Regions from separate parts of the Streptomyces sp. CRCS-T-1 genome, predicted to be linked through region 2. Evidence: riboswitches for the same ligand, from Rfam matches in the RefSeq annotation. Region 2 holds a riboswitch; the other holds the start of a gene.
The links. A riboswitch is a leader RNA that binds a small molecule or an ion and turns the genes downstream of it on or off. The one in region 2 is predicted to bind cobalamin.
Positions count from the first base shown of each region.

Region 1: linked by a shared signal. The riboswitch ahead of NNW99_RS32980 (ABC transporter substrate-binding protein) and the one ahead of NNW99_RS06105 (ABC transporter substrate-binding protein) in region 2 are both predicted to bind cobalamin.

Region 1 is NZ_CP101651.1:7,269,051-7,272,446, forward strand. Features, by position in the region: gene NNW99_RS32970 (4-hydroxybenzoate 3-monooxygenase) at 1-709, opposite strand, end outside; gene NNW99_RS32975 (CoA-binding protein) at 718-1,131, opposite strand; cobalamin riboswitch at 1,213-1,403, shown strand; gene NNW99_RS32980 (ABC transporter substrate-binding protein) at 1,473-2,492, shown strand; gene NNW99_RS32985 (iron ABC transporter permease) at 2,489-3,396, shown strand, end outside.
Region 2 is NZ_CP101651.1:1,368,295-1,371,690, forward strand. Features, by position in the region: gene NNW99_RS06095 (MFS transporter) at 1-245, shown strand, start outside; gene NNW99_RS06100 (class I SAM-dependent methyltransferase) at 214-963, shown strand; cobalamin riboswitch at 1,056-1,179, shown strand; gene NNW99_RS06105 (ABC transporter substrate-binding protein) at 1,239-2,249, shown strand; gene NNW99_RS06110 (iron ABC transporter permease) at 2,246-3,352, shown strand; gene NNW99_RS06115 (ABC transporter ATP-binding protein) at 3,349-3,396, shown strand, end outside.

The DNA of each region.
Region 1 (3,396 bases), 5.9 Mb from region 2:
AGTAGCGGGTCACCTCCGGGCTGCGGGGCATCTGGCCCGCGAAGCCGTGTCCGTGACAGCCGAACAGTACGCAGTCGGCGGACGGCGGGGCCTCGGCGAGCAGCGCCAGCCAGCCGATGCCGTAGTCGTGCCGCGCGATCCGGACCCGCTCCGGCGGCAAGGAGGCCCGCGTCACTCCGCGCGCCCCGTCGCAGCCGGCCACGAAGTCGCAGTGCACGACCCGCTGTTCACCCGTCTCCGGGCAGGTGTACGACACGGACGGCCGGTCGGTGTCGATGTCCTGCACCTCGACGTCCCGGACCCCGAAGCGGATCTCCCCGCCGCGCACGTCGGCGTACTCGCGCACCAGGTCCGTCACCAGCAACGGCTGCGGGTAGACGAAGTGATGACTGCCCGTCATCTCGCCGTAGTGGAACCGGTACCGCTCTCCGTCGAAGCGGAATTCGCACGAGGTGTGCAGCTCGGCGCGGTCCAGCAGGTTCCGGGCGAGGCCCCGCTTCTCCAGGCCCCGTACGGCCCACTCCTCGATGACACCGGCCCGTGGCCGCTGTTCGATGAACTCCCGGGTCTCGGTCTCCAGTACCAGACAGTCCACGGAGGCGGCCCGCAGGATGTTGCCGATCGTCAGCCCGGCGGGACCGGCGCCCACGACGACGACGGGGAAGTGTTGCGGGGCATCGGAGTCGGCAGGGGAGGAGGCGTGGATCATGCGCTCAATTATGAAGGCCCGAGCCGGGGTATCTCGATCGCCGGGCAGCGGTCCATCACCATCTCCAGGCCTGCGGCCCGGGTGCGGTCGTACGCCGCCTCGTCGATGACATCGAGCTGGAACCACACCGCCGCGGCGCCCTTCGCGACCGCCTCGTCCGCGACCGCCCCGGCGAGGTCGCTGTTCACGAACACGTCCACCACGTCCACGTCGAAGGGGATGTCCGCCAGACTCGCGTACCCCCGCTCGCCGTGCACGGTCTCCGCCTTGGGGTGTACGGGCACGACGCGCTTGCCGTAGCGCTGGAGCACGGCTGCTACGCCGTACGCCGCGCGCTGCCGGTTCGACGACAGGCCCACCACGGCCCAGGTGTCGCCGAGCTCGGTGAGGATCCTGCGGAGCGTTGCGTCGTCGCCGTACACCGGCGGCCTCCTAGGGAGTCGCGGAAGAGCTGCTGTCCCGGCAACGACGCAGGGTGCGCTGTGATTCCCCCGGATCCTCCGTGATAGCTTGCCGAGGCCAGTCGAACCCATGTACGTGGGTCAGGGAATCCGGTGCGAATCCGGAACTGACGCGCAGCGGTGAGGGGGACGGGCGGGGCCTCGGCCACTGAACGGCTCGTATGTCGTACGGGAAGGCGCCCCGCACCGGGTGAACCCGAGTCCGAAGACCTGCTGGCGGCCCCCGCGGCCGGCCGGCGGTGGGGGAGCACCGTACGACCGGGCTCCGCGATCGGGCCCTCGACGTCTGAGGACTGGTTTCCTTGCCCCTCGCCCGACCCGCCCGCGCCGCCGTCCTGCTCGCGGCCTGCTCCCTGATCGTGACCGGCTGCGCAGGCTCCGAGTCCCCCGACAAGGCCAAGGCCTCCGCCACCCTCGACAACTGCGGCCGGAAGGTCCGCGTCGACAAGGCGCCCCGGCACGCCGTCTCCCTCAACCAGGGCACCACCGAGATCCTGCTCTCCCTCGGCCTCGCCGACCGAATAGCCGGCACGGCCACCTGGACCGACCCCGTGATGAAGGGACTGGAGAAGGCCAACGCCAAGGTCCCGCGCATCGCCGAGAACAACCCCTCCTTCGAGCGCGTCCTGGACTCCGAGCCCGACTTCGTCGCCGCGTCCTTCGTCTCCACCCTCGGCAAGGGCGGCGTCGCCACCCGCGAGCAGTTCGAGAAGCTCGGCGTGCCCACCTACGTCTCCCCGTCCGACTGCGCCGGCAAGGACAACTCGGGCGGCGGCGACGGCAAGCGCGACAAGCCGCTGGGCATCGACGCCGTCTACGGCGAGGTGCGGGACCTCGCCACCGTGTTCGGCGTGAAGGACCGCGGCGACAAGCTCGTGGCCTCCCTCCAGCAGCGGATGAAGAAGGCCACCCAGGGCGTCGACGCCTCCGACGTCTCCCTCATGTACTGGTTCGCCAACTCCGAGTCGCCCTACCTGGCCGGCTGCTGCGGAGCGCCCGGCATCATGACCCGCGCCCTCGGCGCGAAGAACGTCTTCGACGACACGCACGAGGAGTGGCCGCAGATCAACTGGGAGACGGTCGCCGACCGCAACCCCGACGTCCTCGTCATCGGCGATCTGACCCGCAACTCGGAGACCGCCGAGTCGGCGAAGCGCAAGATCGCCTTCCTGGAGTCCAACCCGGCCACCAAGAACATGGACGCCGTCAAGAACAAGCGGTACGTGCTGCTCAGCGGGCAGGCCATGAACCCGACCATCCGCACGGTCGAGGGCGTGGAGAAGGTCGCGGCAGGACTGCGTGAGTTCGGGCTCGTGAAGTGACCCTCCGCGGACCGGCGCTCGGTGTCGGGGGCGCCCTGCTGCTGGTGGTCTCCGTGGCCCTGGCGATCACCATCGGACCGGCCGACATCCGGGTCGGGGACGTGTGGTCCGTCGTCGCCTCCCACCTCGGGATCGGCAGCTCCGACCTGACGCCGATCCGGGACGGGATCGTCTGGCAGCTGCGGCTGCCGCGCACCCTGCTCGCGGCCGTGTGCGGGGCGGGACTCGCCGTGTGCGGAGCGGTGATGCAGTCGCTGCTGCGCAACCCGCTCGCCGACCCGTTCGTGCTCGGGGTGTCCTCCGGCGCCTCCACCGGCGCGGTCGTCATCGTCGTCCTGGGCGTGGGCGGCGGTGTCGTCTCGGTGTCCGCGGGCGCGTTCCTCGGCGCCCTGGTCTCCTTCGCGCTGGTCCTGCTGCTCAGCCACACCCTCGGCGACACCACCGACCGGGTCGTCCTCGCGGGCGTCGCCGCCATGCAGCTCTTCTCCGCGCTCACCTCCTTCGTCGTGCTGACCGCCGCCGACGCCGAGACGACCCGGGGCGTGCTGTTCTGGCTCCTCGGCTCGCTCGGCGGGGCCGGCTGGACCGATGTGTGGCTGTGCTTCGCCGTCCTGGCCGTGGCACTGGTGGTGTGCCTGTCGTACGCCCGTACCCTCGACGCCTTCGCCTTCGGACAGGACGCGGCCGCCGCGCTCGGGGTGTCCGTGGCCCGCACCCGCCTGGTGCTGCTGTGCGTCACCGCCCTGCTCACGGCCGCGCTGGTCAGCTCCGCCGGGGCGATCGGCTTCGTGGGGCTCGTCCTGCCGCACGCCGCCCGGGCGCTGGCCGGACCCGGGCACGCCCGGCTGCTGCCGGTCACTGCCCTCGCCGGTGCGGTGTTCCTGGTCTGGGTCGACACCCTGGC
Region 2 (3,396 bases):
AGCAGCGGCTGGCCGCGGGGCTCGGCGCCTGCGCGAGCGGGGTGCTGGGCGGGCAGCTGTACGGCCTCGGCGAAGGCGCCGGGCACACCGGCTGGTTCTGGCTGCTGGCGGCCGCGCAGTGCCTGCTGCTGCCTCCGCTGCTGCTCTTGCTGCGAAGGCACGCCGAGCGGCGAATGCAGGTCCCATCAGACGAAGAAGGAGCACTGAAGCCGCATGACACGGACGGGCGGGTTCCAGGACGATGACTTCTGGACGGAGTTCCACGACTTCCTCTTCTCCGAACAGCGCCACACCCAGGCCGAGGAACTCCTCGGCACCTCTCCCCTGCTGTCCTTCACGCCCGGCGCCCGGGTGCTCGACCTGTGCTGCGGCCCGGGCGTGTTCACCGTGCCGCTCGCCCGGCGCGGCTACGAGGTGACGGGCGTGGACCTCAGCCCGGCCCTGCTGGACCGGGCGCGCAAACGCTCGGCGGACACCGGCACCGACGTCAGCTACGTCCAGGCGGACGCGCGTGAGTTCGAGGCGCCGGGCGGCTTCGACGTCGTACTCAACATGTTCACCTCGTTCGGCTACTTCGAGGACCCCGCCGACAACGCGCGCGTGCTGCGCACCATGTACGACTGCCTGGCCCCCGGCGGCACCCTCGTCCTGGACCTCGCGGGCAAGGAACTGCTGGCCCGCAAGGTCACCCCGCCGAAGGTGGTGACGCGCGGTGAGGACCTGATGGTGCAGACGGACACCGTGCTGGACGACTGGGCGCGGCTGCGCAGCGACTGGGTCCTGGTGCGGGGCGAGCGGGTCACCCGAGCAACGCTGGTGTGGTTCGTGTACAGCGCCGTGGAGCTGCGGCGAATGGCCGAGGAGGCGGGGTTCGGGGGCGTGGAGGTCTTCGGCGGTTTCGACGGCCGGCCCTACGACGAGAACGCCGAGCGGCTGGTGCTGCGGGCGGTCCGGGAGGTGTGACGTGGGCACGGGGCGTGCGGGGCGGGGTCGCACGCCCTGTTGACCGCGACGGCGCGGAACGTACTATCACCAGGTCATCGCCGCGACGGGAGACAGGAAGCCGGTGCGAATCCGGCACGGTCCCGCCACTGTGACCGGGGAGTGCACCCCTTCGACACGCCACCGCGCGAGCGCGGGAAGGCGAGGGGGAACGTCGATCCGGGAGTCAGGACACTGACCCGCCGCGGGCCCGATCCGAGGAGCGCGGACTCCCCAGGAGGCTCTACGTGTCCCACCTGCTCTCCCCTGCCCGCCGCCGGCGCACCACCCTGCGCGGCGCGGCACTCGCCCTGTCGGCGGCGCTGCTCGTCGCCGGCTGCGGCTCGTCGTCCGACAGCACAGACCGGGACGCCAAGGCCTCGGCGCCCGCGGGCTTCCCCGTCACCGTGAACAACTGCGGGGTGAAGACGACGTACGACAAGCCGCCGTCGCGGGTCGTCACCATCCACCAGCACCCGGCGGAACTGATGCTCGCCCTCGGTCTGAAGGACCGCGTGGTCGGCACCGCCTTCCCCGACTCGGCCGTCCTGCCGGAACTGCGCAAGGACTACGAGGCGATACCGGAACTGTCGAAGAAGGAACCGTCCTTCGAGACGGTCCTGGAGGCAGAGCCGGACCTCGTCTACGGCGGCTACGGCAGTGCCTTCGCGGAGAACGAGGGCCGCTCCCGCAAGGCGTTCGCCGACGCCGGCATCGACACCCACCTCAACCGCGAGTACTGCGGCAAGAAGCGGGTCACGATGAAGGACACCTACGACGAGATCCGCACCGTCGGTGAGATCTTCGGTGTCTCCGACCGGGCCGACAAGCTGGTCGCCGACCTGGAGGGCCGGGTCGGCAAGGCGGCCTCCGCCGTCGAGGGCGAGTCCGCGGTACCGGTGTTCGTGTACGACAGCGGCGACAAGACCGCCTTCACCGCGGGCGGCAAGAGCCTCGGCACGGAGATCATCCGGCTGGCCGGCGGCAAGAACGTCTTCGCCGACCTCGACGACGTCTTCGGGGACGTCTCCTGGGAGCAGGTCGTCGAGCGCAAGCCCGAGGTCATCGCCATCTACGACTACGCCGGCGCCGGAAGCGTCGAGCAGAAGAAGAAGTTCCTGCTCTCCCAGCCGGCCCTCGCCGATGTGCCCGCCGTGAAGAACAAGCGGTTCGTCGTCCTGCCGCTGACCGCGACCCTGGTCGGCATCCGCTCCGCGTACGCGGTCGGGGACCTGGCGCGCGGGCTGCACCCCGAGAGCTCCCGGTGACGCAGCCGGCCACCGAGGCGCCCGCGGTGCGACGCCCTGTCCCGCCGGGGCGGCGGACGGGGCGCACCGGCCTGACGGTCACCCTGCTCGTCCTCACCGCCCTGCTCGTCGTCTCCGTCACGGCGGGCCTGGCGATCGGCTCCGTCCAGGTGCCGCCCGGGCAGGTCTGGGGCATCCTGACGCACGCGCTGGGCGCCGGCTGGACGGAGCCGGACTGGTCGGGGGCGCGCGAGACCATCGTGCTGGACGTGCGGGCGCCCCGGGTGCTGCTCGGGGTGGTGACCGGGGCGGGCCTCGCGGTCGTGGGCACCGCCCTGCAGGCCCTGGTGCGCAACCCGCTCGCCGAGCCGTATCTGCTGGGCGTCTCCTCGGGGGCGTCGCTGGGCGCGGTGTCGGTGATCGTGTTCGGGGTGAGCGTGTTCGGGCCGGTGTCGCTGTCGGCCGCCGCGTTCCTGGGCGCGCTGGGCGCGCTGCTGCTCGTCTACGCCACCGCCCGGACCGGCGGACGCATCACCTCCGTACGGCTCGTGCTGTCCGGGGTGGCGATCGCGGCGGTGCTCACCGCGCTGCTGGATCTGCTGCTGCTGACCACCGACCGGGGCAACGAGGCCCGTGCGGTGCTCGCCTGGACCCTCGGCGGCCTCGGCGGCGTCAACTGGGACACGCTGTGGCTGCCGAGCCTGGCGACGCTGCTGGGCGTCGGCGTGCTCATGGTGCAGTCCCGGAATCTGAACCTGCTGCTGGCGGGCGAGGAGGCCGCGACCACGATGGGGCTGGACGTGGCCCGGTTCCGGGCCCGGATGTTCGTACTGGTCTCCCTCGTGACGGGCGTGCTGGTCGCGGCGGCCGGGCCGATCGGCTTCGTCGGTCTGATGCTGCCGCACATCGTGCGGCTGTTCGTCGGCGGCGACCATCGCCGGGTCCTGCCGACGGCCGCGCTCGGCGGGGCGGTGTTCCTCGTCTGGGCCGATGTCGCCGCGCGCACGATCGCCGCGCCGATGGAGGTGCCGGTCGGCGTGCTGACCGCGCTGTGCGGCGGGCCGTTCTTCCTGTGGCTGATGCGCCGGGACGCCCGGCGGAGCACGGATCGAGGAGTGGGATGAGCGCGATCGGAGCAGGGGTGGCCGCGACCGATCTCGATGTCGAG